3 regions of the Kitasatospora sp. NPDC051164 genome follow, and region 3 is predicted to be linked to each of the others. Evidence: predicted binding sites of a transcription regulator. Region 3 holds the regulator's gene; each other region holds the start of a gene.

Region 1 (10,405 bases), on a different contig from region 3:
CAGCTGGTCGGGCACGTCGAGGTCCGGGGCGAGGACAGCCCGGAGTCGGCCCGGCTGAAGGGCGACGCACGGATGGCCGAGGTGCTGCGCCGGGCGGTGCGGGCCGGCATCAGGCTGCCCACCGAGCCCTGCGTGGTGGTCCGCGGCTCCCGCCGCTGGCGCGTCCCGGTGTACGAACTCGTCGAGATCATCGAGGAGTTGAAGGGCCGCGAGGTGCGCTACGGCGCCGCCAGGGACGCCCTGCCGCAGCGCATCGCGCACGCCGTGCTGCTGAAGATGGAGCAGGGCGGCGAGGCCCCCGACGACCGGGTGCAGGACGCGGTGGCCCGCAACAGCGCCGTCAAGGCGGTGGCCAAGGAGTGCTGGCCGGCCGTCGACCCGGCGAAGCTGGTGCTGCGGCTGCTCTCCGACCCGGAGTTCCTGGCCGAGTGCGCCGAAGGCGTGCTGACGCCCGAGGAGCAGCAGGCAGTGCTGTGGCCCAAGCCAGGCCGCTCGGTGAAGACCGCCCGCTGGACGCCGGCCGACGCCGTCCTGGTGGACGAGACGACGGACCTGGTGCAGCGCACGCCCTCGCTCGGCCACGTGGTGCTGGACGAGGCGCAGGACCTCTCCCCGATGCAGTACCGCGCGGTCGGGCGCCGCTGCACCACCGGCTCGGCGACCGTCCTCGGAGACCTCGCCCAGGGCACCACCCCGTGGGCGACGGCGAGCTGGCCGGACGCGCTGCGCCACCTGGGCAAGCCGGACGCGCACATCGAGGAGCTGACCAAGGGCTTCCGGGTGCCGGAGGAGGTCATCGCGTACGCCTCCCGGCTGCTCCCGGCGATCGCCCCTGGCCTGGCCCCGGCCACCTCGGTCCGTGACACCGCCGGCTCGCTGACGATCCGCCAGGTCGCCGAGGGGGAAGGGGTCGAGGCGGTGGTCGCCGCCTGCCGGGAGGCGCTGGAGCACGAGGGCTCGACCGGTCTGATCGCCGCCGACGCCCGGATCCCGCTGTTCGCCGAGGCGCTGACCGCGGCCGGGCTGCCGTACCTCTCCCCCGGCACCGAGACCAGCGCCGAGGCCCGGCTGACCCTCGTCCCGGCCTCGCTGGCCAAGGGCCTGGAGTACGACTACGTGGTGCTGGACGAGCCGGCCGCGGTGATCGCCGGCGAGCCGGACGAGCGGACCGGCCTGCGGCGGCTGTACGTGGCGCTGACCCGCGCCGTCTCCGGCCTGACCGTGCTGCACGGCGAGCCGCTGCCCGAGCAGCTGCGGTAGCGCGGAGAGGGCCGGCCCGCGGGCCGGCCCTCTCGCGTGGCACTCAGGCGTCGATCAGCGCCCGCCACCCGGCGACCTTGGCCGCGTCCACCGGCGTCCGCCAGCCGTCGGCCCGCACCGCGCCGCCGACGTGGAAGGCGTCGAAGCCCTCCGCCCGCAGCCCCTTCAGGTGCTCGGCCCGCAGGCCGCCGCCGACCAGGATCCGCTGCCGGTAGCCGGGTTCGCCGACGCGGGCCAGCTCGGCCGAGAGCACCTCGCGGCCGGCGTCCACCCCGGCGGCCGCGCCGGAGGTGAGGAAGGTGTCCAGCCCGGGCAGCGCGCCGACGGCGGCGCGCAGGGCGGCGCGGTCGGCGCTGTGGTCGATCGCCCGGTGGAAGGTCCAGCGGCAGCCGGCCACCGCCTGGGCGACGGTCGCGGTGGCGTCCGGGTCGACCGCGCCGTCGGCGTCGAGGAAGCCGAAGACGAACTCCTCGGCGCCCTCGGCCCGCAGCGCGGCGGCCCGGGCGCACAGCTCGTCCAGGTCGCCGGGGGCGAAGCCGTCCCGCATCCGGAGCATGACGCGCAGCGGGATGCCGACGGCGGCCCGGATCCGGGCGAAGTCCTCGACGGAGGGGGTGAGCCCGTCGGCGGCCATGTCGGTGACCAGTTCGAGCCGGTCGGCGCCGCCCGACTCGGCGGCCTGGGCGTCCTGGGGCGTCAGCGCGATGACTTCGAAAATTGGTCTAGACATATCAGACACCCTGCCACACCCGCCCGCCCCCGACGAGACCGCGCCCCCGGTTCCGGTCACGCCGGGCCGGGGGCGCCCGTCACACCCGCCCCGGCAGCATCCCGTCGGCTCCCCGCCGGCCGAAACGGTGCTCCGCCACCGCCACCAACACCAGCAGGGCCACCACCGGCACCGCTACCGGCAGCAGGTGCGACATCCCGCCGGACCCCCGCCAGATGTTGAACAGGCTGCCGGGCCCGGTCAGCACCAGCACCGCCAGCCCCACCGCCGCCGGCCCCATCCGCCCGCGCAACCCGGCGAAGGTCAGCAGCACGGGGGCGATCAGCATCACCACGAACCACTGACGGTCCAGCGGGAAGGTCGTGTCATCCCAGTTCTGAACCGCCTCCAGCAGCCCGCCTGCGGCCATCGAGGCCAGCACCAGAGCGGCGGTCCGCAGGTTCGGCCGGGGCAGCAGGTCGGTCGGCGCGGCGACCAGCAGCAGCGCGGCCACCACGAACGGCAGCGAGGCCATCCCGACATAGCCGACCCACCAGGCGTCGAGACCGGACGTCCGCCAGGCGGCGCCGCCCAGGTCGTACAGCCCGACGGCGCCCAGGAGCAGCGCGGTGACCCGAACGGCCGTCCAGCGCCCCAGCAGGGCCGCCACCCCGAGCAGCAGCGCGGCCACCGGCGGGCCGAAGGCCCGGACGTGGTTGCCGAACGAGTCGTCCCAGGCCAGCCAACTGGTGGTCCGTTCCAGGGTGGCCAACCAGGGCACCATGGTGGCCCCGACCACCGCACCGGCGATCATCGGCGCCACCAGCGCGAGCAACCGGCCGGCCGCCGAACCGCCGGTCAGCCCGAGCCGTACCCGCAGCCCGTACGCCGCCAGGCCGAGTACCTCCCGGGCGACCGCCGTGCGACCGCCCGCGGCCGCCGTGTCGGCGAACACCTCGGCCAGTTCCTCACCGCGGTCACGGCGGTACTGCGCCGGGTAGAGCTGCAGCGCGGCCCGCAGCGCCGCCGAGGGCGCGGGACCGATCACCGGCATGGTCATGAGAGTCCTCCCCCCGCGGCGGGCCGCCCCTGCGACCCGGCCTTCCCCGGCAGCATCGACCGGATCTTCGTCAGTCGGCGTTCAGCCTCGGTGGCGACCGCTCGCAGGCGCCCGGCCTCGGCGGCGAGGGCACCCCGGCCGGCGTCGGTCAGCGCGTAGCTGCGCCGGGCGCGGCCGTCCACCACTTCCTCGGCGGCGACCTCGATGAGGCCCTGGCCCAGCAGCCGGTCGAGTGCGCCGTAGAGAGTGCCGGTGCGCATCTTGACCCGGCCGTCCGAGATCGCGGCGATCTCCTGGATGAGCGCGTAGCCGTGCCTCGGGGCGTCGGCCAGCGCGGTGAGCAGAAGCAGCGTCGGCTCCTGCATGGAGCGTTCTGTCATACGTCTACATATATCGTCAACCGGCACATCCCGTCCACCGGAACGGCCCGACACAATGTGCCCCATGCCGACCGAGGACCTGCTCACCGCCTGGACCGCCCTGCTGCACCGCTGCGGCACCACCGACGACCCCGAACCGTACGGCCGGGAACTGCTGCGCCGCTGGTCGGACCCGCGCCGCCGCTACCACACCACCGAACACCTGCGCGCGGTCCTGCGCCACGTCGACGAGCTCGCCGGGCACGCCGCCGACCCCGACGCAGTGCGGCTCGCCGCCTGGTTCCACGACGCCGTCTACCGGCCCGACCGCACCGAGAACGAGGAGCGCAGCGCCGCCCTCGCCGTCCGCGCGCTGACCGCCGCCGGCCTGCCCGCCGCGCGTGTCACCGAGGTCGAACGACTGGTCCTGCTCACCATCGGCCACGACCCGGCCCCCGGCGACCGCGACGGCGAGGTGCTCTGCGACGCGGACCTCGCCGTCCTCGGCGGCACCCCCGAGGCCTACGCCGCCTACGCGGCCGCCGTCCGGGAGGAGTACGCCTTCGTCCCCGAGCCGGACTTCCGCACCGGCCGGGCCGCCGTCCTGCGCCGGCTCCTGGCGCTCCCGGCCCTCTACCGCACCCCCGCCGCCCGCGGGCGCCTCGGCACCGCCGCCCGCAGCAACCTCACCGCAGAACTCCGGCAGCTGGAGGGCTAGGCCAGCTCCCCCACCGGCGCCACCACCGCGCCCTGCTTGCCGCACACCCAGTGCGGCTCGGGCCCCAGCTCGGGCTCCACGCTCAGCGCGTGCGGGTCGCCGTCGGCCGCGCAGGCGTCGCACAGCGGCCACCGGCCGTACGCCTCCAGCAGCGCGTCCTGGACGTCCTGGGCGACCAGCCCGAGCACGTAATCGGTGCCGTCCGGCCATTGATCCAGCCACCAGCGGCGGTGGGTGACGGCCTGCTCCACCAGCGAGACGACGGCGGCGTCCGCCACGTCCCGTGCAGTGAGGTCGGCCAGGATCAGGGCCCGGGCGTTGTGCAGGGCGGTCTCGATGTCGTCGGAAGCCATCCGTCCATTCTCCGTGGAAACGTGGGAACGCCGAAACGCCGCGTGGGCGGCCCCCCGAAGGGAACCGCCCACGCGGACGAGGAATCAACCGATCCGATCGAAAGCGATCAGGATCAGAAGTCCATGTCACCGCCCGGCATGCCGCCGCCGGCGGCCGCGGCGGCCTTCTCCGGCTTGTCGGCGATGACGGCCTCGGTGGTGAGGAACAGCGCCGCGATGGAGGCGGCGTTCTGCAGCGCGGAACGGGTGACCTTGGCCGGGTCGATGATGCCCTCGGCGATCAGGTCGACGTAGGTGTTGGTGGCGGCGTTCAGGCCGTGGCCGGCGGGGAGGTTGCGCACCTTCTCCACCACGACACCACCCTCGAGGCCGGCGTTGGTCGCGATCTGCTTGATCGGGGCCTCAAGCGCGACCTTGACGATGTTGGCACCGGTGGCCTCGTCGCCCTCCAGCTCCAGCTTGTCGAAGGCGACACCGGCCTGCAGCAGCGCGACGCCGCCACCGGCGACGATGCCCTCCTCGACGGCGGCCTTGGCGTTGCGGACGGCGTCCTCGATGCGGTGCTTGCGCTCCTTGAGCTCCACCTCGGTGGCCGCGCCGGCCTTGATGACGGCCACGCCGCCGGCCAGCTTGGCGAGGCGCTCCTGGAGCTTCTCGCGGTCGTAGTCCGAGTCGCTGTTCTCGATCTCGGCGCGGATCTGGTTCACGCGGCCCGCGACCTGCTCGCTGTCGCCGCCACCGTCGACGATGGTGGTCTCGTCCTTGGTGATGACCACCTTGCGGGCGGTGCCCAGCAGGTCGATGCCGGCGTTCTCCAGCTTGAGGCCGACCTCCTCGGAGATCACGGTGCCACCGGTGAGGATGGCGATGTCGCCGAGCATGGCCTTGCGGCGGTCGCCGAAGCCCGGGGCCTTGACGGCGACGGACTTGAAGGTGCCGCGGATCTTGTTCACGACCAGGGTCGACAGGGCCTCGCCCTCGACGTCCTCGGCGATGATGACGAGCGGCTTGCCGCTCTGCATGACCTTCTCCAGCAGCGGGAGCAGGTCCTTGACCGAGCCGATCTTGGAGTTGGCGATGAGGATGTACGGGTCCTCGAACGTCGCCTCCATGCGCTCCAGGTCGGTGGCGAAGTAGGCGGAGATGTAGCCCTTGTCGAAGCGCATGCCCTCGGTGAGCTCGAGCTCCAGACCGAAGGTGTTGCTCTCCTCGACGGTGATGACGCCTTCCTTGCCGACCTTGTCCATGGCCTCGGCGATGAGCTCGCCGATCTGGGTGTCGGCGGCCGAGATGGAGGCGGTGGAGGCGATCTGCTCCTTGGTCTCCACGTCCTTGGCCTGGGCCAGCAGCTGGTCGGAGACGGCGGCGACGGCCTTCTCGATACCGCGCTTCAGGGCCATCGGGTTGGCGCCGGCGGCGACGTTGCGCAGACCCTCGCGGACGAGCGCCTGGGCGAGCACGGTGGCGGTGGTGGTGCCGTCACCCGCGACGTCGTCCGTCTTCTTGGCGACCTCCTTGACGAGCTCCGCACCGATCTTCTCGTACGGGTCCTCGAGCTCGATCTCCTTGGCGATGGAGACACCGTCGTTGGTGATCGTGGGGGCGCCCCACTTCTTCTCCAGCACGACGTTGCGGCCCTTGGGGCCGAGCGTGACCTTCACGGCGTCGGCGAGCTGGTTCATGCCACGCTCAAGGCCGCGGCGAGCTTCCTCATCAAAGGCGATGATCTTGGCCATCAGAAGTGGTCCTCCGGGACACGGTCGACTGCTCGGACCAAGGGGTGCCCGCGACGGACGGCCCTGGTGTGCGGGGGTCTTTTCCCCTACCGCTCCCGGGGGCCTCACCGACCCGGTCCGCTGTCACTCTCACGCTGTGAGTGCTAACGCCAATGATTAGCACTCACGGTGGTCGAGTGCAAGCCCAATCGGCAACCCGCGAGCCGTCGCCGGGGGCGCCCGGGGACGCCGCCGGGCCCGCACGACGCGTGTCGCACGGGCCCGTCGAGAAGCGAGTGGTCACCAGCCGTAGGGCCGCGCCGAGCTCCTGGGGTCGGAAGGGGTCAGACCGCGGCGCGGACCATGTCCGCCTGCGGGCCCTTCTGTCCCTGAGAGATCTCGAACTCGACCCGCTGGCCCTCCTCGAGGGTGCGGTAGCCGTCCATCTGGATCGCGCTGTAGTGGACGAAGACGTCCGCACCACCGTCGACCGCGATGAAGCCGTAGCCCTTCTCCGCGTTGAACCACTTGACGGTGCCCTGAGCCATTCCGAACTCCCCTAGTGCTGTGCTGGCCCTTCACGTGCCCGCAGGTCGCGGGCCCGGATTGGTTTGAAGGCCGGCCCGGGGAACCCCCCCTGGGCGCAGCCGTGCACGCCGCAACCCTCCGCACGGGACGCCCAACGGCCTCCGGTGAGCGGGTGATTGCGTCGACCGCCGCTGAATGTATCCGGACCGACGCCCTCTGCAACAGGGTCAGCCGCCGGTAATTCCGCTGAAGCGTCAAGGGACAGCACGGGCTGAATCGGGAAAATCTCGGCATTTAACGCCGGACATAGCGGACGAATTACCCAAATGCCCGCGGCAATTCTGACATCCGCCTGACATGTTTCACGAGCCGGTCTCACCGGCCGGACGCCGCCCCGGCGGAACACCGCGGGTGGCCGCAAGGGAACCCCTGTTCCCAGCCGAGCGACACTCTACTCCGACTCGACTCGGAAATATTCCAGCCGGAATGCAACCGGCCGCCCGCGCATACGGAAAGCGGAATTCCGTACGGGCGGGCGGCCGAATAGCCGGCGTCACGGCTCAGCAGCCGCCGGCCACCGCCGGGATGATCGAGACGCTGGCGCCGTCCTTGATCTCGGTCGCCAGGCCCTCGGCGAAGCGCACGTCGTCGTCGTTCACGTAGACGTTGACGAAACGGCGCAGCTTGCCGGCGTCGTCCAGGATGCGGGCGGAGATGCCCGCGTGGTTCTGCTCCAGGTCGGCGATGACCTCGGCCAGGGTGACGCCCTCGGCGGTCACCTCGGCGGCGCCGCCGGTGTAGGTGCGCAGGATGGTGGGGATGCGGACGTTGGCGCTCATGGCTCTCCTTGCGGGTGGGGCCTCACGGGGCGGAGGTGGTTCAGGCGGACACGAGGCCGGCGGCGCGGAAGGAGTCCAGCGTCGGGCGGATGACGGCGGTCATCCCGGCGTCGGAGACGGCGTCCAGGGTCTTCAGGCCGTCGCCGGTGTTGATCGCGACGGTCTCCTTGGCCGGATCCAGCTGTCCGGTCTCGACCAGCTTCTTCAGCACGCCGACGGTCACCCCGCCCGCGGTCTCGGCGAAGATTCCCTCGGTCCGCGCCAGCAGCCGGATCGCCGCCACGACCTCGGCATCCGTGACGTCCTCCACCGCGCCGCCCGTCCGGCGGGCGATGTCCAGCACGTACGGGCCGTCGGCCGGGTTGCCGATCGCCAGCGACTTGGCGATGGTGTCCGGCTTGACCGGCTTGATCACGTCCCGGCCGGCCTTGAAGGCGGCCGACACCGGCGAGCAGCCCTCCGCCTGGGCGCCGAAGATCCGGTACGGCCGGTCCTCGACCAGGCCGAGCTTGATCAGCTCCTGCAGCCCCTTGTCGATCTTCGTCAGCTGCGAGCCCGAGGCGATCGGGATCACGATCTGCTCCGGCAGCCGCCAGCCGAGCTGCTCGCAGATCTCGAACGCCAGCGTCTTGGAGCCCTCGCCGTAGTACGGCCGCAGGTTGACGTTGACGAAGCCCCAGCCCTCGCCGGCCGGGTCGCCGATCAGCTCCGAGCAGAAGCGGTTCACGTCGTCGTAGTTGCCCTCGATGCCGACCAGCTCGCCGCCGTACACCCCGGCCATGACGACCTTGCCCTGCTCCAGGTCGTGCGGGATGAACACGCAGGACCGGAACCCGGCCCGGGCGGCCGCCGCGCCCACCGCGCCGGCCAGGTTGCCGGTGGAAGAGCAGGACAGCGTCGTGTAGCCGAACGCCCGCGCGGCCTCGATGGCGCAGGCCACCACGCGGTCCTTGAAGGAGTGCGTCGGGTTCCCGGAGTCGTCCTTGATGTGCAGCTGGGCGGTGAAGCCGAGCTCCCGGCCCAGGTTGTCCGCCTTCACCAGCGGGGTCCAGCCCGGGTTCAGGTTGGGCTTGGAAGCCACGTCGGCCGGCACCGGCAGCAGCGGCGCGTAGCGCCAGACGGACGCCGGACCGGCCTCGATCCGCTTGCGCAGCTCCTCGGCGCCCTCGCTGCCGAATTCGTAGGCGATCTCCAGCGGGCCGAAGCACTCCAGGCACGCGAAGTCGGGACCGAGCGGGAATCGGGTGCCGCACTCCCGACAGGACAGCGCGACGGCGGGGCCGAGGTCCACGGAAACAGGTGCGACAGTGTCGATAGCCATGATGGCGAGGCCTCTCTCCTCATCTTCCCCGCGGCGCGGACGCGCCACAGGCCGGAATTGGCACCTGTCCCGCCGGGGCCTGTCGAGAACAGCCGCGCGAGAAGGTTGCCGGGACGTCAACGGGCCGTTCCCTCAGTCCCTCTGGATGAGCTTGTGAAATTGTGGTGGTACTCAGCGGCGACCCCGGCGTGCGAAGGTCCGGCCGCTGTACGAAGACTGTATCCGAAGGCGTCAATCCTGAACGGGACCGTCCGCCACGCGAGATGAGCCGTCCCACCCCACCCGCCGAGGAGACTTCCGTGCCCGCCGAACCGACTCCCGAGCTGCTTCCGCAGGCGGCGTCCTGGCTGCGCCGCCGCTCCTGGAGCGCGGCCGACCGGCCGGTGCGCACCCTCCTCGCGGCCAAGGAACGCACCGGGCGCACGGTCAGCGTCGTCCTCCCCGCCCTGGACGAGGAGGCCACCGTCGGCGACATCGTCCGCACCGTCCGCCGCGAGCTGATGGAACGCCTCCCGCTCGTCGACGAACTCGTCGTGGTCGACTCCGGCTCCTCCGACGCCACCGCCGCCGTCGCCGCCGAGGCCGGCGCCCGGGTCGAGCACCGCGACGCCATCCTGCCCCGGCTGCCCGCCGCCGCCGGCAAGGGCGAGGTGCTCTGGCGCTCGCTGCTGGTCACCCGCGGCGACATCGTCTGCTTCGTGGACGCCGACCTGCGCGAGTTCGACCCGGCCTTCGTCTCCGGCATCGTCGGCCCCCTGCTGACCGACGAGTCCATCCAGCTGGTCAAGGCCATGTACGACCGTCCTCTCGAGACGGAATCCGGTGCCGTCGTCCCGGCCGGCGGCGGCCGCGTCACCGAACTCGTCGCCCGCCCCCTGCTCAACCTCCACTGGCCGGAACTCGCCGGTTTCGTCCAGCCCCTCGGCGGCGAGTACGCGGCCCGCCGCTCCCTGCTCGAACGACTGCCCTTCCCCACCGGTTACGGCGTCGAACTCGGCCTGCTGGTCGACGCGTTGGAGCTGGTAGGCCTGGACGCCCTGGCCCAGGTGGACGTCGGCGTCCGGCACCACCGCCACCAGGACGGCCAGGCCCTCGGCCGGATGGCCGCCACCATCTACCGCACCGCCCTCGAACGCCTCGACCGCGCCCACCGGCTCAAGGCCTCCGCCGACCTCCTCCTCCCGCAGCTCACCCAGTTCACCCGCGACCCGCAGACCCGCGCCTTCACTGCCCACACCCACCCGGTGACCGCCCTGGAGCGCCCCCCGATGCACACCGTCCCCGAATACGCGATCCGCCACTGACCGAGGGCGGCCCCGGGGGAACTGAGGACGGGACCCGGGTTTGCCGCGCCTGACCCACGGCAACATGCCAACCATGGGCGATCTCACGACCGAACGTTCGAGTGCGACCGGCACCGCCCCCGTCCTGGTGGCATCCAACCGGGGACCGGTGTCGTTCAGCACCGCCGACGACGGCACGCTGACCCTGCGGCGCGGCGGCGGGGGCCTGGTCTCCGGCCTCTCCGCGATCGACGACCCGA
Region 2 (10,405 bases), on a different contig from region 3:
AAAGTGGTCTTCATCACCATCGACGACGGCGCCGAGAAGGACCCGAAGTTCGTCGAGATGCTGACCGACCTCAAGGTGCCGATCTCGATGTTCCTGACCAAGGACATCGTCAAGAACGACTACGGCTACTTCAAGCCGCTCCAGGCGCTGGGCAACCACATCCAGAACCACACCGTCACCCACCCGGTGATGAGCAAGCTGTCGCCGGACAAGCAGAAGTCCGAGATCTGCGACGACCAGGCCGCGCTCACCCAGCAGTACGGCACCGCCCCGCTGCTGTTCCGCCCGCCGTTCGGCGACGGCGCCAACACCCCGACGCTCAACACCTCGGTGCAGGAGTGCGGCCCGCGCGCGATCGTGCTGTGGCGCGAATCGATGCAGATCCACGACATGCAGTACCAGGCCGGGGACAAGAAGCTGAAGCCCGGCGACATCATCCTGGCGCACTTCCGCGGCCCCAAGGAGCTCAAGGGCGCCACGATGACCCAGATGTTCGGCGACCTGCTGGCCCGGATCCAGGAGCAGGGCTTCTCGGTGGCCCGGCTGGAGGACTACATCCAGGCCCCCGCCTCGTAGTCCGCGTAGGCCCCGTAGGGCCCGTAGGCCGCTACGACGCGCGGACCGGCTGCCCCAGCATCATCAGCGGGCCGTGGTCGGTCCGGCTGAGGATCACCGTGACGGTGTTCGGGCCGGAGGGCTTGAGCTGGCGGCGCAGCTCCTCCGGGGTGATCGCCATCCCGCGCTTCTTGATCACCACCGTGCCGACCCCGCGCTCGCGCAGCAGCGCCTTCAGCTTCTTGATGTGGAAGGGCAGCACGTCGGTGAGCTCGAAGGCGTGCGCGTACGGGGTGGCGACCAGCTCGTCCGAGGTCAGGTAGGCGATCTTCGGGTCGATCAGCCGGCCGCCGACCTGCTCGGCGACCTCGGCCACCAGGTGCGCCCGGATCACCGCGCCGTCCGGCTCGTACAGGTAGCGCCCCACCGGGCCGGCCGGCGGGTCGGGCAGGTCGCCGCCGGTCAGGACGGCGCCCTGCGGCAGCAGGGTGGCGCGGTGCGGGTGGGCGGCCTTGGTGCCGAACCAGAGCACCGCCTCCTTGACGTCGCCGTGGTCGGACACCCACTCGGCCTCGGCGTCCGCCGGGACGGCCTCGTGCGGGATGCCCGGCGCGACCTTCAGCGCCCCGATGGGGGCCCGCCGGCCGGCCTCGATCGCCCAGGAGAGCGGTGGGGCGTACGCCTCCGGGTCGAACACCCGGCCGCGCGAGGTCCGCCGGGCCGGGTCGGTGAACACCGCGTCGTAGCCGGCCACGTCCACCTCGGCGACGTCCGCGCAGCGCACCTCGACCAGCTCGGCCAGGCCCAGCGCGGCGGCGTTCGCGGCGGTGGCGGCGCAGGCCGCCGGGTCCTTGTCGACGGCCAGCACCTCGATGCCCGCCCGGGCCAGCGCCAGCACGTCCCCGCCGATGCCGCAGCACAGGTCCGCCAGCCGCCGCACGCCCAGCTCGGCGAACCGCCGCGCCCGCCACTCGGCGACGCTGCGCCGGGTGGACTGCTCGACCCCGTTGGGCGTGAAGTACATCAGGTCGGCGTCCGCCCCGAACTTCGCCCGCGCCCGCTGCCGCAGCCGCGCCTGCCCGAAGGCCGCCGACACCAGCTCCGCCGGGTGCTCCCGCCGCAGCCGGGTGGCCAGCGCCAGCTCCTCCTCGGGGGTGAACTCGCGCAACTCGGCGAGCAGGGCCTGGCCCTCGGGCGTCAGCAGCGGCTGGAGGTTCTCGGTGTCCACGGGGCCATTCTCGCCGGTCACAGGCCGGGGTAGCCCGCCATCGCCCAGCCCGGCACAAGGAAGGGCGCCACGACGGCGGCGGCCGGCAGGACCGCGTACCCGGCACGCCGGGTACGGAAGGCGACGGACAGGGGCACCCCGAGGCTGGCGGCCACGCCGATGAGCAGCCCGACGGGGACGATCACGTCCGCCGCGTCCGTGGCGGCGAAGCCGAGCCAGAGAGTCAGCCAGAACGCGACGAGCGGGATCACCGCGAGCACCGGCAGGAGAACCGCGGAGAGCAGGATGTCGTCGGTGCGGGACGGTCCGACGCGTACCGGGGTATCGGTCATGGCACGAGTGTGTCGAGCGGTCGGCCGGGCGCACATGAGTACGAGTACTCATCCGTCATTCCCGGACCTCACGGGCGCGTCGTTGGCACTCTGGTTGACTGAGTGCTAACACAGGCCTATGGTCGTCCTTGGCACTCCCCACCGGGGGAGTGCTAATGCGAGAACGTGTGTCTGACCCCCGCGACGGCAGACCCGCAGGCTCGCCCTACCCGTTAGAAAACCCCGTAATCTCCGAAGGGGAGCTCGGACGTGACCACCAGCAGCAAGGTTGCCATCAAGCCGCTCGAGGACCGCATTGTGGTCCAGCCGCTCGACGCCGAGACCACCACGGCCTCCGGCCTGGTTATCCCGGACACCGCCAAGGAGAAGCCCCAGGAGGGCGTCGTCCTGGCCGTCGGGCCGGGCCGCTTCGAGGACGGCCAGCGTCTGCCGCTCGACGTCGCCGTGGGTGACATCGTCCTGTACTCGAAGTACGGCGGCACCGAGGTGAAGTACCAGGGCGAGGAGTACCTGGTGCTCTCCGCTCGCGACGTTCTCGCCATCATCGAGAAGTAAGTCGTCCCCGACCCGCCCCGGATCCGTGTCCTTCGTGACAGTGGCCCGGGGCGTGGTTGTTGGTTCACGTAGTTCGGCGGCCGGGCCGGCCGCAGCCCCGAGGGAATAGGGAACATGGCGAAGATCCTGCAGTTCGACGAGGACGCCCGCCGCTCGCTGGAGCGCGGTGTCAACAAGCTGGCCGACACCGTCAAGGTGACCATCGGCCCCAAGGGCCGCAACGTCGTCATCGACAAGAAGTTCGGCGCCCCGACCATCACCAACGACGGTGTCACCATCGCCCGCGAGGTCGAGCTGGACGACCCGTACGAGAACCTTGGCGCGCAGCTCGTCAAGGAGGTCGCCACCAAGACCAACGACGTCGCGGGTGACGGCACCACCACCGCCACCGTGCTGGCCCAGGCCCTGGTCAACGAGGGTCTGCGCAACGTCGCCGCCGGTGCCGGCCCCGCCGCCCTGAAGAAGGGCATCGACAAGGCCGTCGCCGCCGTCTCCGAGCACCTGCTCTCCATCGCCCGCGAGATCGAGGGCAAGGACGACGTCGCCGCCGTCGCGTCCCTCTCCGCGCAGGACACCCAGGTCGGCGAGCTGATCGCCGAGGCGATCGACAAGGTCGGCAAGGACGGTGTCATCACCGTCGAGGAGTCGAACACCTTTGGCGTGGAGCTGGACTTCACCGAAGGCATGCAGTTCGACAAGGGCTACCTGTCGCCGTACTTCGTCACCGACGCGGAGCGGCAGGAGGCGGTCCTGGAGGACCCGTACATCCTGATCAACCAGGGCAAGATCTCCTCCATCCAGGAGCTGCTGCCGCTGCTGGAGAAGATCCTGCAGGGCGGTGCCACCAAGCCGCTGCTGATCATCGCCGAGGACGTCGACGGCGAGGCGCTGTCGACCCTGGTCGTGAACAAGATCCGTGGCACCTTCAACGCCGTCGCCGTCAAGGCCCCGGGCTTCGGCGACCGCCGCAAGGCGATCCTCGGCGACCTGGCCACCCTGACCGGCGGCACGGTCATCTCCGAGGAGGTCGGCCTCAAGCTCGACCAGGTCGGCCTGGACGTGCTGGGCACCGCCCGCCGCGTGACCATCACCAAGGACGAGACCACCGTCGTCGACGGTGCCGGTGACACCGAGGCCGTGGCCGGCCGCGTCGCCCAGATCAAGGGTGAGATCGCCGCCACCGACTCCGACTGGGACCGCGAGAAGCTGCAGGAGCGCCTGGCCAAGCTGGCCGGCGGCGTCTGCGTCATCAAGGTCGGCGCCGCCACCGAGGTGGAGCTGAAGGAGCGCAAGCACCGCCTGGAGGACGCCATCTCGGCGACCCGTGCCGCGGTCGAGGAGGGCATCGTCGCCGGCGGTGGCGCCTCCCTGGTCCACGCCGCCAAGGTGCTGGACGGTGGCCTGGGCCTGTCGGGTGACGAGGCGACCGGTGTCGCGGTCGTCCGCAAGGCGCTGCACGAGCCGCTGCGCTGGATCGCCCAGAACGCCGGCCTCGAGGGCTACGTCATCACCCACAAGGTCGCCGAGCTGGAGACCGGCCACGGCTACAACGCGGCCACCGGCGAGTACGGCGACCTGCTGAAGGCCGGCGTCATCGACCCGGTCAAGGTCACCCGCTCCGCCCTGGAGAACGCCGCCTCGATCGCCTCCCTGCTGCTCACCACCGAGACCCTCGTGGTGGAGAAGAAGGAGGAGGAGGCCGACAACGGTCACGGCCACTCCCACGGTCACGGCCACTCGCACTGAGGCCCGAACCACTGACCGGAGGCCCGGTCCGCACCCCGCGAGGGGTGTCGGGCCGGGCCTCCGGCGCTTGCTCGCCCGCTCGCCTCCGGGGCGCTCTGACACGGTCGGCGCTCCCTCGCTTCTCCCTTTCGGCACCGGCGCGCCCCTTCGGCTCGGGGCGGTTACTCGCCCGCTCGCCCGCTCGCCCGTGACGCCGCTCGGGGCGGCGCGGCTTGAGGCTTCAATCATCAGTAGAATTTTGCAGAACGCAAAGATTACCTTATAACTAAGGCATGATCGAGGCCCGCCATCTGCGCGTCCTGCGTGCCGTCGCCCGCACCGGCTCCTTCTCCGCCGCCGCCCGTGAGCTGGGGTGTACGCAGCCTGCCATCAGTCAGCAGATGAAGGCCCTGGAGAAGTCCGTGGACACCCCGCTGGTGGTCCGCTCGGGCCGCGGCATGCAGCTCAGCGAGGCCGGGCGGGTCCTGCTCAAGCATGCCACCGGGATCCTGGCGGGGCTCTCCGCCGCCGAGGAGGAGGTGGCCGCGATCGCCGGACTGCGGGCCGGTCGGGTGCGACTGGTCTCCTTCCCGACCGCGAGTTCCACCCTGGTGCCGCCCGCCGTAGCCCGGCTGCGGGACGGCCATCCGGGGGTGCGCGTGTCGCTGGTCGAGGCGGAGCCGCCGGAGTCGCTGGCGATGCTGCGCGGCGGCGAGTGCGAGATCGCGCTGGCCTTCCGCTACCCGCAGTCCGACGGCGCTGCCGCGCTGCCGGTGTCCGCGCACAGCACGCCCCGCGAGGCGCGGGCCGAGGCCAACCTGGAGGCCCAGCAGCTGTCGGCCGGGACCGACTGGTCCGATCTGGTGGTCACCCCGCTGCTGGACGACCCGCTGGTGGGCCTGCTGCCCGCCGCCCACCCGCTGGCCGGGCGGGGCGGGCCGGTGGAGCTGGCCGAGCTGGCGGGGGAGCAGTGGATCGCCGGCTGCCCGCAGTGCCGGGGGCACCTGGTGGAGCTCTGCGCGGGGGCCGGATTCGAGCCCCGGATCGACTTCGCGACGGACGACTACCCGGCGGTGGTCGGCCTGGTGGCGGCCGGGCTGGGGGTGGCGGTGCTGCCCCGGCTGGCGCTGCAGTCGGTGCGCCCTGACGGCGTGTCGACGGTGCCGGTGCGGACGGCTTCGGGGGCGCCGGCGGTTCGCCGGGTGGTCGCGCTGACCCTGCCGGACCTGGCCGAGGTGCCGGCTGTGGCCTTGATGCTGGAGCGGCTGGCCGGGGCGGCGGGCGCCCGCTGACGGGGGGTGACGGGACTCCCGTAGGTCCCGTACCGACTGTGAGCGGGCTGAGGCGCCGCGAAGAAACGTTTCTTCACGGCGCGTCGTGGAGGCGGGTCTAGCGCTGCGCGACCGCCGGCGGGGCCAGTGGGACCTCCACCAGCCGGTGCCGCGAGCGTCCCAGCATCTCCTCGCGCTCGTCCTCGGTCATCCCGCCCCAGACGCCGTACGGTTCGCGGACCGCCAGCGCGTGCGCCGCGCATTCGGCGATCACCGGGCAGCGCATGCAGACCTCCTTGGCGCTGGCCTCGCGCGAACTGCGCGCGGCCCCGCGCTCGCCCTCCGGGTGGAAGAAGAGCGAGCTGTCCACGCCACGGCAGGCTGCGGAGAGCTGCCAGTCCCAGAGGTCCGCATTGGGACCGGGGAGGCGGGAGAAATCTGCCATGGCTCATTCCCTTCAGAGGCCGTCGGCCGCAGGCCGGGAACTCGGCGGGCTGCTGCCGAGCGGTACGGCGGGGCTTCGATGCGCTGGTGTGGACACCTGGAAATATGACTTAAGGCGACTCCATGGACAAGTCACCCACACACTGGCACAACAGTCAATGACCATACGAAAGCTATAAAAACGGGCAAAGTGGGCAAGGGCCTTCGGCGGGCGTGGGCGTGGCAATCGGGTGGCCGACGGGCGCGCGACGCACCGAATCGGTGTGCGGGTCGCACGCCCACCGCGCGCGAGCTGCGGAAAAGTGCGGCGTGTGCACCGCGATGCGGCTGATCGGTAACGAGTCGGCCACGTACAGTGGTGGAGATGACCCTGAAGGCCGTAACTCATTCGAGTGACGGTCGTTGGAAGTGCGGAGGCGGTTAGCGGGCGTCGGACATCGGGAACGATCGCGGGCAAGTTGGGGCGATCAGCACGGAGTCTGCCGCCGATCGGCCGTGTCGGAGAGGTTCGTACCAGCCAGGAGGCTCAACGTGACGCGGATCAGCTGCGGAGGACGACAGTCATGACTTCCGTTCTCGTTTGCGACGATTCCCCGCTCGCCCGCGAGGCGCTTCGCCGCGCGGTCGCGACCGTACCCGGTGTGGACCGGGTCACCACCGCGACGAACGGGGAGGAGGTCCTCCGCCGCTGGGTGGCCGACCGCTCCGATCTCGTTCTGATGGACGTCCGGATGCCCGGCCTCGGCGGGGTCGAGACGGTCCGGCGACTGCTGTCCGCCGACCCGGGCGCGCGGATCATCATGCTCACCGTCGCCGAGGACCTCGACGGTGTCGCGCTCGCGGTGGCCGCGGGCGCCCGCGGGTACCTGCACAAGGACGCCTCGCGCGCCGAGCTGCGGGCCACCGTCACCCAGGCCCTCGCCGACCCGACCTGGCGGCTCGCCCCGCGCCGGCTGCGCAGCCCCGACATGGGTGCCGCGCCGACCTTGACGGCGCGTGAGATCCAGGTGCTGGAGGGCATGAGCCACGGCCGCAGCAACGCCGAGATCGGGCGCGAGCTGTTCCTGTCCGAGGACACCGTCAAGACGCACGCCCGACGGCTGTTCAAGAAGCTCGGGGCCTCCGACCGCGCGCACGCGGTGGCGCTGGGTTTCCGCTGGGGCCTGGTCCGCTGACCACCGGCGGCGCCGCCGGGTGCGGCGCGCCACCGGTGATCCCCGGGGCGGATGCCGCACGGGCGTGTGACGTTACGGTCCCGAGGTTGCACCATGGAGGAGTGGAGCACCTCGGGGACCAGCGGACAGGCACTGTGGCGAACCACGCAGCCGCAGGACACTCGGCGGACGGCGCGACGGACGGAACCACCGACGGCGGGGCGGGAGGCGGCACGGTGCAGGAGGGGCCGGTGGTGCGCGGCACGCCCTACGGTGCCGCAGCGCATAACGTTCCGGTGCACAACTCCGGACGCGGTGCCGCGTTTTCCCGCTCGACCAGGCACCATGGACCGATGCGCGACGACGTCGCCGGTGCGTCCGGCCAGGCGGACCCGGTGGAGGCCGAGCCCTCCGGCCCGGGTCACGATCCGTCGTACGCCGATTCCGACGGCCCGGGCGGTTCCGGTGCCGACGTCGGACCACGCCGCCCGCCGGTGCTCGGTACGGGCAGCTCGCCGCTGGTGGGCGAGCTGGTCGCGGCCGCCGTGCGCGGCGAGGGGCCGGCGATCGACGCCCTGCTCGCCTATGTCCACCCGCTGGCGCTGCGGTACTGCCGCGCCAGGCTGGTCCGGCTGCCCGGCGGGGCCCGGCACCACGTGGACGACGTCGCGCAGGAGGTCTGCGTCGCCGTGCTCTGCGCGCTGCCCCGGTACAAGGACCAGGGGCGGCCGTTCGAGGCCTTCGTGTACGGCATCGCCGCCCACAAGATCGCCGACCTGCAGCGGGCCGCGATGCGCGGGCCCGGTTCGACCGTCGTCCCGCAGGACGACCTGCCGGAGGTGCCGGACGAGGCGCTCGGCCCGGAGGAGCAGGCGCTGCTGAGCAGCGACGCCGCCTGGGCGAAGGAGCTGCTGTCCAACCTTCCGGCCCGTCAGCGCGAGCTGGTGCTGCTGCGGGTGGCCGCCGGGCTGTCGGCGGAGGAGACCGGCGAGGTGCTCGGCATGTCGCCGGGGGCCGTCCGGGTGGCCCAGCACCGGGCGCTCAGCCGGCTGCGGGCGCTCGCGGAGGAGTCCTCCTGACCTCGGCCGTTCCCGTCGGCTGGCCACTGGGGCAGGTGTCGGCTGGGGCTGTCGGCTGGGGTTGGGGCAAGCAACGGGGCGGGGTTGTTGTCAAGGGCACACGAGGACACATTCGCGGTGCCAGTACCATGGGGTATCGGCGCCTGGGCGGGTTGCCAAAGTTTCACGGGTGCGCGCGGGGTCCCCTTGGAGGATCCTCCCATTGCACCCGGCTTCGGCGGTCTGCGCGAGTGAGCGATGAATGCGCCCCCACCCTCAGGGCGTGAGCGGATAAGGCCGGCCACGGAAGGTACCCCCCAAATGTCTTACAACGCCGCAGGCGTACCCGAGAAGTTCGCCATGCTCGGGCTCACGTTCGATGACGTCCTGCTGCTGCCCGGGGCCTCCGAGGTGCTGCCGAACCAGGTGGACACGTCCTCGCGGGTCTCCCGGAACGTCCGCGTCAACATCCCGCTGCTCTCCGCGGCGATGGACAAGGTCACCGAGGCGCGGATGGCCATCGCGATGGCGCGCCAGGGCGGCGTCGGCGTGCTGCACCGCAACCTGTCGGTCGAGGACCAGGCCAACCAGGTCGACCTGGTGAAGCGCTCCGAGTCCGGCATGGTCACCGACCCGATCACGGTCGGCCCGGACACCACGCTGGCCGAGGCCGACGCGCTGTGCGCCAAGTTCCGCATCTCCGGCGTGCCGATCGCCGACGAGGCGGGCAAGCTGCTCGGCATCGTCACCAACCGCGACATGGCCTTCGAGTCCGATCGCAGCCGCCAGGTCCGCGAGATCATGACCCCGATGCCGCTGATCACCGGCAAGGTCGGCATCTCCGGCGTCGACGCGATGGCACTGCTGCGCCGCCACAAGATCGAGAAGCTGCCGCTGGTCGACGACGAGGGCCGGATCAAGGGCCTGATCACCGTCAAGGACTTCGTCAAGGCCGAGCAGTACCCGAACGCCGCCAAGGACGCCGAGGGCCGGCTGCTGGTCGGCGCCGCCGTCGGCGCCAGCGCCGAGGCGTTCGACCGGGCCCAGGCCCTGGTCGAGGCCGGCGTGGACTTCCTCGTGGTGGACACCTCGCACGGCCACAGCCACAACGCGCTGGCCTGGATCGCGAAGATCAAGTCGGCCGTCGGGGTCGACGTGGTCGGCGGCAACGTCGCCACCCGCGACGGCGCCCAGGCGCTGATCGACGCCGGCGTGGACGGCGTCAAGGTCGGCGTCGGCCCCGGCTCCATCTGCACCACCCGCGTGGTCGCCGGCATCGGCGTCCCGCAGATCACCGCCATCTACGAGGCCGCGCTGGCCTGCCGGGCGGCCGGCGTGCCGGTCATCGGCGACGGTGGCCTGCAGTACTCCGGCGACATCGGCAAGGCGCTGGCCGCCGGTGCCGACACCGTCATGCTCGGCTCGCTGCTGGCCGGCTGCGAGGAGTCCCCGGGCGAGCTGCTGTTCATCAACGGCAAGCAGTTCAAGTCCTACCGCGGCATGGGCTCGCTGGGCGCCATGCAGTCCCGCGGCCAGGGCCGCTCCTACTCCAAGGACCGCTACTTCCAGGCCGAGGTGGCCTCGGACGACAAGCTCGTCCCCGAGGGCATCGAGGGCCAGGTGCAGTACCGCGGCCCGCTGTCGGCCGTCCTGCACCAGCTGGTCGGCGGTCTGCGCCAGACCATGGGCTACGTCGGCGCCGGCACCATCGCCGAGATGGAGAGCAAGGGCCGCTTCGTCCGGATCACCTCGGCGGGCCTCAAGGAGAGCCACCCGCACGACATCCAGATGACCGTCGAGGCGCCGAACTACTCCACCCGCTGACCGGTCCGTACGGCACGAACCACCGAGGGCCCGCCGCTGCACCGCAGCGGCGGGCCCTCGCCCGTCCGGGGAACGGGCCGTCGGGGCGGGGCCGCCGGTAGTACGGGATACTGGGTGCGGCCGGGGTGACCCGGCGGGCATGAGCAACACAGCAGAAGGGCTCGAAGTGACTGAGATCGAGATCGGGCGAGGCAAGCGCGGCCGCCGGGCGTACGCCTTCGACGACATCGCCGTCGTCCCCAGCCGCCGTACCCGGGAC
Region 3 (10,405 bases):
CCCCTCGTGGACGCGGACGAATTCGTCCCGGCCCAGCCACAGCTTGCCGGCCCGGCCGCCCCGGTAGCGCTTCCACCAGGCCGGTTCGCGGATCGCGGCACTGGCCAGCAGCACCCGGTCCCCGCCGGGCTCGAAGGCGATGCCGCCGATCGGCCCGTACGGCAGCCGCGCGGGCTCGCCGCCGTCCAGCGGCACGGCGTGCGCCCAGGTGCGGCGCAGGGTGGCCTGGCCGGCGGTGGTGGTGGCGATCGGGCGGCCGTCGGCCGTCCAGCCCTGCACCCGGGTCTGGCCGCTGCCCCAGTGGGTGAGCCGGCGGGACGGGCCGCCGTCCACCGGCACCACGTGCACCTCGGGGGCGCCGTCCCGGGTGGAGGTGAAGGCGATGTGCCGCCCGTCCGGGGAGAACCGGGGGTCGTGGACCGGCCGGTGGTCGGCCGTCAGCCGCCAGGCCCGGCCGCCGTCCAGCGGGGCGAGCCAGAGGTCGTTCTCGGCGACGAAGGTGATCAGGTCGCCGTGCAGGTGGGGGTGGCGCAGATAGGCGCCCGCGGAGGTGCTCAGGGAGTCCGTCACGCGGTCCAGCGTAGGCACGTACGCGTACGAGCCGCCGGGCTTTCCGGCAAGAGTCGGGCCCCTCGGGTGAGCCCGCTGGACCGCGCCGCGCGGCCGTAGTACTGGCCGCGGCCCCGGTGCACGGGCCACGGCCCGGTCCGGGCTACGCCCAGCGGCCGGTGCGTCCCAGCAGCAGCGCGCCGGCGGCCACCCCGGCGGTGGAGGTGCGCAGCACCGAGGGGCCCAGCCGGTACGGCTTCGCGCCCGCCTCGGCGAACGCGGCCAGCTCCTCCGCAGACACCCCGCCCTCCGGGCCGACCACCAGCACGAGGTCACCGGCCTCGGGCAGCGCGGCATGCGCCAGCGGCTCGGCGCCCTCCTCGTGCAGCACGGCGGCGAACGCGGCCCGCGCGAGGACGGGCGCCAGCTGCCTGGTGGTCATCGGGTCGCGGACCTCGGGGAAGCGCAGCCGGCGGGACTGCTTGCCCGCCTCGCGGGCGGTGGCCCGCCACTTGGCGAGCGCCTTGGCGCCGCGCTCGCCCTTCCACTGGGTGATGCAGCGCGAGGCCGCCCACGGGATGACCACGTCCACGCCGACCTCGGTCATGGTCTCCACGGCCAGCTCGCCGCGGTCGCCCTTGGGCAGCGCCTGGACGACGACGATCCGCGGCGCGGGCTCCGGCTCGCGGCGCACGGCGGCGACCGCCACGTCGATCGCGTCCTTGCCGAGCACCTCGGCGACCGTCCCGTCCACGCCGAGCCCCTGCCCGTCGGCCAGGGTCACCGCCTCGCCCGGCTCCAGCCGCTTCACCGCGGCCGCGTGCCGCCCCTCCGGGCCGTCCAGGCGCACGACGGTGCCAGGCGCGGCGGCGGCGATCCGCTCGGTCTCGACGACGAAGACGGGTGCGGTCATGCGGGGGAACCTTTCCGGGGTGCGGCCTGCGGGCTGAGGCCTGAGGCCCGGGTGCGGCCTACGGCCTGAGGGGGGACACGCGAAAGAGGTGCCGGGGTGGGCCCCCGGCACCCCTGCGCGGACGGCTACCGGCCGTTGAAGGCGTCCTTCAGCCGGGAGAACAGGCCCTGCTGGCCCGGCGCGAACTGGCCGGACGGCTGCTCCTCGCCGCGCAGCACCGCGAGGCGGCGCAGCAGGTCCTCCTGCTCGGCGTCGAGCTTGCTGGGCGTCTTCACCTCGACATGCACTATCAGGTCGCCCCGGCCGCCCCCGCGCAGGTGGGTGATGCCCCGGCCGTGCAGCGGGATCGACTGGCCGGACTGGGTGCCGGGCCTGATGTCGACCTCCTCCAGGCCGTCCAGGGTCTGCAGCGGCACCCGGGTGCCGAGCGAGGCCGCCGTCATCGGGATGGTGACGGTGCAGTGCAGGTCGTCGCCGCGCCGCTGGAAGATGGTGTGGGTGGTCTCGGCGATCTCGACGTACAGGTCGCCGGCCGGGCCGCCGCCGGGGCCGACCTCGCCCTCGCCGGCCAGCTGGATCCGGGTGCCGTTGTCGACACCGGCCGGGATCTTGACGGTCAGGGTGCGACGGGCGCGGACCCGGCCGTCGCCGGCGCACTCCGGGCACGGGGTCGGCACGACGGTGCCGAAGCCCTGGCACTGCGGGCAGGGACGGGAGGTCATGACCTGGCCCAGGAAGGACCTGGTGACCTGGGAGACCTCGCCCTTGCCGCGACACATGTCGCAGGTCTGGGCGGAGGTGCCGGGGGCCGCGCCCTCGCCGCTGCACGTGGTGCAGGTGACGGCGGTGTCGACCTGGAGCTCCTTGGTGGTGCCGAAAGCGGCCTCCTCCAGGGTGATCTCCAGCCGGATCATGGCGTCCTGGCCGCGGCGGGTGCGCGAGCGCGGGCCACGCTGGCCGGCCGCGGCGCCGAAGAAGGCGTCCATGATGTCGGAGAAGCCGAAGCCCGCCGCGCCGGCGCCGAAACCGCCCGCGCCACCGCCGCCCGGCGACAGCGGGTCACCGCCGAGGTCGTAGACCTGGCGCTTCTGCGGATCGGAGAGCACCTCGTAGGCGGCGTTGATCTCCTTGAACCGCTCCTGCGTCTTCGGGTCCGGGTTGACGTCCGGGTGCAGTTCGCGTGCCAGGCGCCGGAACGCCTTCTTGATCTCGTCCTGCCCCGCATCCCGTCGGACGCCGAGTACCGCGTAGTAGTCCGTGGCCACCAAATGCTCCGCTTGTTCCGCCTGTAGTAGTGCTGCGACTGGTTACCGCGCGTCATCTCCAGGACGCGCGGTCTTTGCTACGACTCGGCCAGGATCTGACCCACGTACCGCGCCACCGCGCGCACCGCCCCCATTGTGCCCGGGTAGTCCATCCGGGTCGGGCCGATCACACCCAGTTTGGCCACGCTCTCGTCGCCCGAACCGTAACCGACCGACACGACCGAGGTGGAAATCAGCCCTTCGTAGGCGTTCTCCCGCCCGATCCGGACCGTCATCGCGGCGTCGTTGGTCTCACCCAGGAGGCGGAGCAGGATGACCTGCTCCTCCAGGGCCTCCAGCACCGGCTGGATGGTGAGCGGGAAGTCGTGGCCGAAGCGGGTCAGGTTGGCCGTGCCGGCCAGCATGATCCGCTCCTCGTTCTGTTCCGCGAGCGTCTCGAACAGGGTCGCCAGGACCGTGCTGACGGTCGGCCGGTCGGCCTGCTCGAACATCGCCGGCAGTTCCTCCAGCAGCCCCGGGACCTCCGGGAGGCGGCGGCCGGCGGCTCTGGTGTTGAGCGCGGCCCGCAGGTCCGCCAGGACCGTCTCGCCGACCGTGCCCGGGCAGTCGACCATCCGCTGCTCGACCCGGCCGGTGTTGGTGATCAGCACCAGCATCACCTTCGCCGGGGCCAGTGCCACCAGCTCGATGTGCCGCACGGTGGACCGCGTCAGCGACGGGTACTGCACCACCGCGACCTGCCGGGTCAGCTGGGCGAGCAGCCGCACGGTGCGCGCGACCACGTCGTCCAGGTCGACCGCGCCGTCCAGGAAGTGCCGGATCGCCCGGCGCTCGGGGGCGCTCATCGGCTTGACCTCGGCGAGCTTGTCGACGAAGAGGCGGTACCCCTTGTCGGTCGGGATGCGGCCGGCGCTGGTATGCGGCTGGTGGATGTACCCCTCCTCCTCCAGCGCCGCCATGTCGTTGCGGACGGTCGCCGGCGAGACCCCGAGGTTGTGCCGCTCCACCAGGGCCTTGGACCCGACGGGCTCCTCGGTGCCCACGTAGTCCTGCACGATCGCGCGGAGCACGGCGAGCTTGCGGTCGTCCAGCTGGCGGACCTCACCGGCCATGGGGCACGCACCTCCGTCTTCGCTCGTTGTCCGTCTGTGTCCCTGGGTGTCCCCGGGTGCTGCTGCCGGCCCTTCCCGGAAGGTCCGGCCTCGGCACCTTGGCACTCTGAACACACGAGTGCCAGAACCGTACCTGCCAGTGTAAGGCCCGGGTCCTGCCGCAGGAACGGCCGGACCGGCGTGATCCTTCCCGCAGTTCCAGGTACGGCCCGCGGGGCGGCCACCGTTCACGGGTTCCCGTCACGGGTTCCCGGCGCGCGAGTGGTGCCACGAGGCCGTCCGGGTGGCAGCATCGAAGGCGACGGCGAATGGAGGAGCAAGCGATGTCGAGCTCGGGCCAGCACACCCGTTTCGCACCCGACCGCGGCCTGACCGGCCGCATGGTCGCGACGATGTTCGTGATCGGGCTGCTGTACGTCGGTTTCACCGGCCTGCTGATCGCGCTGCTGCGCGGCGCCTGGCCGCTGATCGTCCTGATCTCCGGCGGGCTGTTCGTGGCCCAGTTCTGGTTCAGCGACAAGATCACCGAACGGGCCATGGGCGCCCGCCCGGTGTCCCCGGAGGAGTTCCCCCAACTGCACGGCACGATCGACCGGCTCTGCGCCCTGGCCGACATGCCCAAACCCCGCGTGGCGGTCGCCGACAACGACATGCCCAACGCCTTCGCCACCGGCCGCAACCCGCAGAACGCGGTCGTCTGCGTCACCACCGGCCTGCTGCGACGCCTGGAGCCCGAGGAACTGGAAGGCGTCCTCGCCCACGAGCTGTCCCACGTCGCCCACCGGGACGTCGCCGTGATGACCATCGCCGGCTTCCTCGGCGTTCTCGCCGGCGCGATGACCCGCATCGCCGTGTACGGCGGATTCATGGGCGGCGGCCGCAACAACAACGACCAGAACGCGGCCATCGTCGCGCTGATCATCCCGCTGGTCTCGATGGTCGTCTACGCGATCAGCTTCCTGCTCACCCGGCTGCTCTCCCGCTACCGCGAACTGGCCGCCGACCGTGCCGCCGCCCAGCTCACCGGCCGGCCCAGCGCCCTCGCCTCGGCCCTCACCAAGGTCACCGGGCAGATCGCGGCCATCCCCAGCAAGGACCTGCGCCAGGCGCAGCCCTACAACGCCTTCTACTTCGCCCCCGCGCTGAACGCCCGGGAGACCGCCTCCCAGCTGCTCTCCACGCACCCGACGCTGGAGAAGCGGCTGGAGCAGCTGGCGAAGATCTCCGAGCAGCTCGGCCACTGAACCCCCGCCGACCCTCCGCCGACCCCTGCAGACCCTCCGCCGACCTCCGCCGACCTCCGCTGACGAAAGGACCGCCGTGGGAATCCTGGACGCCCTGTTCGGCCGCACCAAGCCCGTCAAGCCCGACCTGGACCAGCTGTTCGGCGTGCCGTCCGCCGCACTCACCCTGGAGGCCGGCGCCGCGTTCACCCCCACCGGGCTCGGCTCGGTCTGCTTCGCGGCCGTCGAAGGCGCGGCCTTCGTCCAGGTCGAACAACAGGTACGGGCGCTGCTGGACGCCGACACCGAGCGCGGCGGCGTCCCGGTGGAGGCCTCCAAGGACGACTACGGCTACTCCTGGCTGCTCGCCCGGCACCAGCCCGAGGAACTGCCGGAGCTGGTGAACGACCTGCACGCGGTCAACAGCGAACTGGAGGCGAACGGCTTCGGGCCGCAGCTGCTCTGCTCCCTGGTCGGCTTCCGCAATCCGCAGGGGCAGTCCCTGGCCCTGGTCTACCTCTACAAACGCGGCACCTTCTACCCCTTCGCCCCGATGCCCGGCGGCGGGGAGAAGCGCAACAGCCCGCTGGAGCTGCAGGTCAACGCGATGCTGGGGAACGACCTGCGGCTGGAGAAGGACCTCAGTCGCTGGTTCCCGGTCTGGGGCGCGCCGGGTCTCTGACGGCCCGTCCGCCATCCCTATGATCACCCGTATGCGCAGCCGCCAGTACGGTCCCGACCTGACCCCGCCGTGGAAGAAGCAGGCCCCCGCCCCGGAGGTGCCCGCCGAGCGGGACCTGGTGGTCGAGGAGGCGGCGACCGGCTTCTGCGGGGCGGTGGTGCGGTGCGAGAAGACCGCCGAGGGGTTCACCGTCACCCTGGAGGACCGCTTCGGCAAGCACCGGGTGTTCCCGTTGGTCCCGCGCGGCTTCCTGCTGGAGGGCAAGGCCGTCACCCTGGTCCGCCCGGTCGGCCCGGCGGCGCCGCGAACGCCTCACCGCACCGCCTCCGGCTCGATCGCCGTCCCCGGCGCCCGCGCCCGGGTCGCCCGCGAGTCGCGGATCTACGTCGAGGGCCGGCACGACGCCGAACTGGTCGAGCGGGTCTGGGGTGACGACCTGCGCATCGAGGGCGTCGTCGTCGAGTACCTGCGGGGCATCGACGACCTGCCCGCGATCGTCGCCGACTTCGCCCCCGGCCCCGGCCGCCGCCTCGGCGTCCTGGTCGACCACCTGCTCCCCGGCACCAAGGAGCACCGCATCGCCGCCCGGGTCACCGGCGACCGCGTCCTCGTCGTCGGCCACCCCTACATCGACATCTGGCAGGCCGTGAAGCCCGCCGCCGTCGGCATCCCCGCCTGGCCCGCCGTCCCCCGCGGCGAGGACTGGAAGGAAGGCACCTGCCGCCGCCTCGGCTGGCCGACGGACACCCCGGCCGCCTGGAAGCACATCCTGTCCAAGGTCGACACCTACAAGGACCTGGAACCCGAACTCCTGGGCCGGGTCGAGGAGCTGATCGACTTCGTGACCCTGCCGGACTGAGGCCGGTCAGAGGTACTTCTGAAAGTCCGTGGTGTCCAAGCTGATGCCGAGCTGGTCGATGGGGACGGGCTCGCCGAACTTGCTGGTCCGCTCCGACATGTACCTCGGGAGTCCGGACCCGGAATCCTGACCCAGCTCGGTCAGCGGCACGCACGCTCCCTCCGACGGCTGACACCCACGTCAACGAATGTCAGTCCACCAGGTCACGCACGACCGCGTCCGCCAGGAGCCTGCCCTGGAGGGTGAGGACGGCGCGGCCTGCCGCGTAGGGCTCGGGGGCGAGGAGGCCGTCGGCGAGGTGCCGGGCGGCGGCCTCGCGGCCGGTGCCGGTCAGCAGATCGAGGGAGACGCCCTCGACCAGGCGCAGTTCCAGGAGGATGCGCTCGACGCGGCGGTCCTCCTCCGCCAGGACCTCGCGGCCCAGGCCCGGGGTGCGGCCCTCGGTGAGGGCCTGGGCGTAGGCGGCGGGGTGTTTGGCGTTCCACCAGCGGACGCCGCCGATGTGGCTGTGGGCGCCGGGGCCGGCGCCCCACCAGTCGGCGCCGGTCCAGTAGAGCTCGTTGTGGCGGCAGCGGCCCTCGGGGGTGGTGGCCCAGTTGGAGACCTCGTACCACCGGTACCCGGCGGCGCCCAGTGCCTCCTCGGCGATGAGGTAGCGGTCGGCGTGCACGTCGTCGTCGATCATCGGCAGTTCGCCGCGCTTGACCCGGGCGGCGAGCCGGGTGCCCTCCTCGACGATCAGGGAGTACGCGGAGACGTGGTCGGGCCCGGCGCCGATGGCGGCGTCCAGGGAGGCCCGCCAGTCGTCGTCGGACTCGCCCGGGGTGCCGTAGATCAGGTCGAGGTTGACGTGTTCGAACCCGGCCGCGCGGGCTTCGGCGACGCAGGCTTCGGGGCGGCCCGGGGTGTGGTGGCGGTCGAGCAGCCGGAGGACGTGCGGGCGGGCGCTCTGCATGCCGAAGGAGATCCGGTTGTAGCCGCCCTCGCGCAGCTCGGCCAGGTACGCCGGGTCGACGGATTCCGGGTTGGCTTCGGTGGTGACCTCGGCGCCGTCGGCGAGCCCGAACTCCTCGCGGACGGCGGCGAGCATCTTCACCAGGTCGCCGGCGGGCAGCAGGGTGGGGGTGCCGCCGCCGAGGAAGACGGTGCGCACCGGCAGGTCGGTGTCGCCCAGCACCTTCCGGGCGAGCCGGATCTCGGCGACCACGTTGTCGGCGTACGTCTCCTGGGAGGCGACGGCCCCGGAGGAGCGCAGCTCGGTGGCGGTGTAGGTGTTGAAGTCGCAGTAGCCGCAGCGGCTGGCGCAGTACGGCACGTGCAGGTAGAAACCGAACGGGCGGCTGCCGAGCCCGTCGAGGGCGTGGGCGGGCAGGGAACCGTCGGACGGCACCGGCTCGCCGTCGGGGAGTGCGGAGGGCATGCCCCCATTGTCCCGTACGGTCCGCGAAGCCTGCGCGGACCGTACGGGACGGGGTGGGACGGGGTGCGGACGGGCCGGGTCAGGCCTCGTTGGCGCCCGTGTACATCGCGGCGACCGCGTCCGCGTAGGTCTTCTCGACCACGGGGCGCTTGATCTTCAGGCTCGGGGTGAGCTCGCCGTGCTCCACGTCGAGGTCGCGCGGCAGCAGGTGGAACTTCTTGATCGTCTGCCAGCGCTGCAGCCCCGTGTTGAGCCGCTTCACGAAGCCCTCGATCAGCTCGTGGACGGCCGGCTCGACGGCCAGCTCGGCGTAGGACTTGCCGGCGAGGCCGTGCTCGGCGGCCCACGGCATGAGGACGGCCTCGTCCAGGCCGATCAGCGCGGTGCAGAAGTTACGGCCGTTGCCGATCACCAGGATGTTGCTGACGAACGGGCAGACCGCCTTGAACTTGCCCTCGACCTCGCTGGGCGCCACGTACTTGCCGCCGGAGGTCTTGAACAGGTCCTTCTTGCGGTCGGTGATCCGCAGGAAGCCGTCGGGGCTGAGTTCGCCGATGTCCTCGGTGTGGAACCAGCCGTCCGCTTCCAGCACCTCGGCGGTCTTCTCCGGCAGGTTGTGGTAGCCGCGCATGATGCCCGGGCCGCGCAGCAGGATCTCGCCGTCCTCGGCGATCCGCACCTCGGTGCCGGGCAGCGGGCGGCCCACGGTGCCGATCCGCACGTCCTCCTCGCGGTTGACGCAGGAGCCGGCGCTGGTCTCGCTGAGGCCGTAGCCCTCCAGGATCGGCACGCCGGCACCGAGGAAGAAGTAGCCGATCTCCGGAGCGAGTGCGGCGCTGCCGGAGACCGCGCCGCGCAGCCGCCCGCCGAACGCGGCCCGGATCTTGGCGTACACCAGCTTGTCAGCCAGCGCGTGCTGCACCCGCAGGGCCAGCGGGGCGGTGCCGGTGCCGGTGGCGACGCGGCTCTCCTGGACGGCCCGGGCGTGCTCGCGGGCGACCTTCGCCGCCCACAGGAAGATCTTGTACTTGGCGCCGCCCTCGGCCCGGGCCTTGCCCGCGATGCCGTTGTAGACCTTCTCGAAGATGCGCGGCGCGGACGCCATGATGGTCGGCCGGATCACCGGCAGGTTGTGGATGATCCGGTCCACCCGGCCGTCCACCGCCATCACGTGGCCGGTGGCGATCTGCCCGGAGATCAGCGTCTTGCCGAACACGTGGGACAGCGGCAGCCACATGAACTGCACGTCGTCGGAGCGCAGCAGCCCACTGGCCTCCTGCGCCCGGCCCTCGTACGCCCAGCAGTCGTGCACCAGGCGCACGCCCTTGGGGCGGCCGGTGGTGCCCGAGGTGTAGATCAGGGTGGCCAGCTGCTCCTTGTCGAGCCCGTCGACGGCCTTCTCCACCGCGTCCGGGTGCTGCTCCAGGTACTCGGCGCCGCGCTGCTCCAGCTCGGCGAGGGTGAGCACCTCGAGGCCGGCCGCCTCGGGAGCCTCGTCGGGGGCGTCGAACAGAATGACGGTGCGCAGCTCGGGCAGCTGCTCGAGCTGCGCAGCGGCCTTGGCCAGCTGGGCGGCGTTCTCCGCGAACAGCGCCCGGGAGCCCGAGTTGGAGAGGATGAAGACGGTCTCGTCCGCGTTGGTGCTCGGGTAGACGGTCGTGATCGCCGCGCCCGCGCACATGGCGCCGAGGTCGGTGATGATCCACTCGATCCGGGTGGAGGACGCCAGGGCGACCCGGTCCTCCGGCTGGATGCCGAGCGCCATCAGGCCGGCCGCCACCGCCTTGACCCGGGTCGCGGTCTGCGCCCAGGTCAGCGAGCGCCACTGCTCCGCGCCGGGCGCGCCGTCCGCGGCGTGCTCGTCGACCGGGGCGGGGTAGCGGTAGGCCTCACCGTTCGGAGTCGCGGCGACCCGCTCCAGGAACAAATGGGCGACGGAGGCGGGACGCCCGGCGACGAGGTCGGGCCGGCCGGAGTCGATCAGGGACTGCGCGGAACTCAACGAGGACCTCCGGGGGCGGGTGGCCGTCTGAGGGATTGTCGCGGCGGCCGTGGGGGCGGTCGCCGGGCCCCCGGTTCACCTGAACGGTACCGGTCAGTAACAAGGGGGCAATCAGCAGCCTAGGGGGAAACCGGTCATTCCGTAAGGGGGCGGAGCCGGTCGGCACACCCCCCGCACCGCCGGTGACCACGCCACACCGACGGACGCACCCGGCAAGGTGACCAACGAGCGAACTGCCGGACCGTTCGGTAAAAGCCCGGCAAACCCCCGGTTCCCACACGCCGAATGGCCTGTACGACCGCACAGAAGAACGAGAATTGGGGTGCGAACCCGACCGGCGACGACAAGAGTGTGCTAGTGCTGATCAGACTGCTGAGGGC

Evidence for each region. The regulator HrcA, encoded in region 3, represses chaperone genes, less so after heat shock. The targets are predictions, from matches to a motif close to TTNGCACTCNGNNNNNCNGAGTGCNAA.
Region 1: groL (chaperonin GroEL) is a predicted target of HrcA. The motif match lies at 6,352-6,378, and genes of this name have one in related genera.
Region 2: groES (co-chaperone GroES) is a predicted target of HrcA. The motif match lies at 2,198-2,224, and genes of this name have one in related genera.

Annotation. Positions count from the first base shown of each region.
Region 1 covers NZ_JBITFB010000009.1:5,613-16,017, reverse strand. The annotation lists gene ACIBEC_RS15175 (AAA family ATPase) at 1-1,260, shown strand, start outside; gene ACIBEC_RS15170 (copper homeostasis protein CutC) at 1,304-1,990, opposite strand; gene ACIBEC_RS15165 (hypothetical protein) at 2,070-3,029, opposite strand; gene ACIBEC_RS15160 (PadR family transcriptional regulator) at 3,026-3,409, opposite strand; gene ACIBEC_RS15155 (hypothetical protein) at 3,474-4,106, shown strand; gene ACIBEC_RS15150 (hypothetical protein) at 4,103-4,459, opposite strand; gene groL (chaperonin GroEL) at 4,573-6,195, opposite strand; gene ACIBEC_RS15140 (cold-shock protein) at 6,519-6,722, opposite strand; gene ACIBEC_RS15135 (MoaD/ThiS family protein) at 7,263-7,541, opposite strand; gene thrC (threonine synthase) at 7,582-8,862, opposite strand; SAM riboswitch class I at 8,879-9,014, opposite strand; gene ACIBEC_RS15125 (glucosyl-3-phosphoglycerate synthase) at 9,186-10,166, shown strand; gene ACIBEC_RS15120 (trehalose-6-phosphate synthase) at 10,240-10,405, shown strand, end outside.
Region 2 covers NZ_JBITFB010000015.1:143,316-153,720, reverse strand. The annotation lists gene ACIBEC_RS23250 (polysaccharide deacetylase family protein) at 1-576, shown strand, start outside; gene ACIBEC_RS23245 (methyltransferase domain-containing protein) at 608-1,804, opposite strand; gene ACIBEC_RS23240 (hypothetical protein) at 1,801-2,115, opposite strand; gene groES (co-chaperone GroES) at 2,365-2,670, shown strand; gene groL (chaperonin GroEL) at 2,785-4,416, shown strand; gene ACIBEC_RS23225 (LysR family transcriptional regulator) at 4,689-5,687, shown strand; gene ACIBEC_RS23220 (WhiB family transcriptional regulator) at 5,785-6,111, opposite strand; gene ACIBEC_RS23215 (response regulator transcription factor) at 6,674-7,285, shown strand; gene ACIBEC_RS23210 (sigma-70 family RNA polymerase sigma factor) at 7,618-8,343, shown strand; gene guaB (IMP dehydrogenase) at 8,644-10,146, shown strand; gene ACIBEC_RS23200 (GuaB3 family IMP dehydrogenase-related protein) at 10,313-10,405, shown strand, end outside.
Region 3 covers NZ_JBITFB010000004.1:429,190-439,594, forward strand. The annotation lists gene ACIBEC_RS09065 (S41 family peptidase) at 1-570, opposite strand, end outside; gene ACIBEC_RS09070 (16S rRNA (uracil(1498)-N(3))-methyltransferase) at 713-1,462, opposite strand; gene dnaJ (molecular chaperone DnaJ) at 1,588-2,727, opposite strand; gene hrcA (heat-inducible transcriptional repressor HrcA) at 2,805-3,839, opposite strand; gene htpX (zinc metalloprotease HtpX) at 4,163-5,083, shown strand; gene ACIBEC_RS09090 (hypothetical protein) at 5,160-5,744, shown strand; gene ACIBEC_RS09095 (DUF3097 domain-containing protein) at 5,776-6,603, shown strand; gene hemW (radical SAM family heme chaperone HemW) at 6,794-8,023, opposite strand; gene ACIBEC_RS09105 (AMP-dependent synthetase/ligase) at 8,103-10,025, opposite strand; gene ACIBEC_RS09110 (ABC transporter ATP-binding protein) at 10,383-10,405, shown strand, end outside.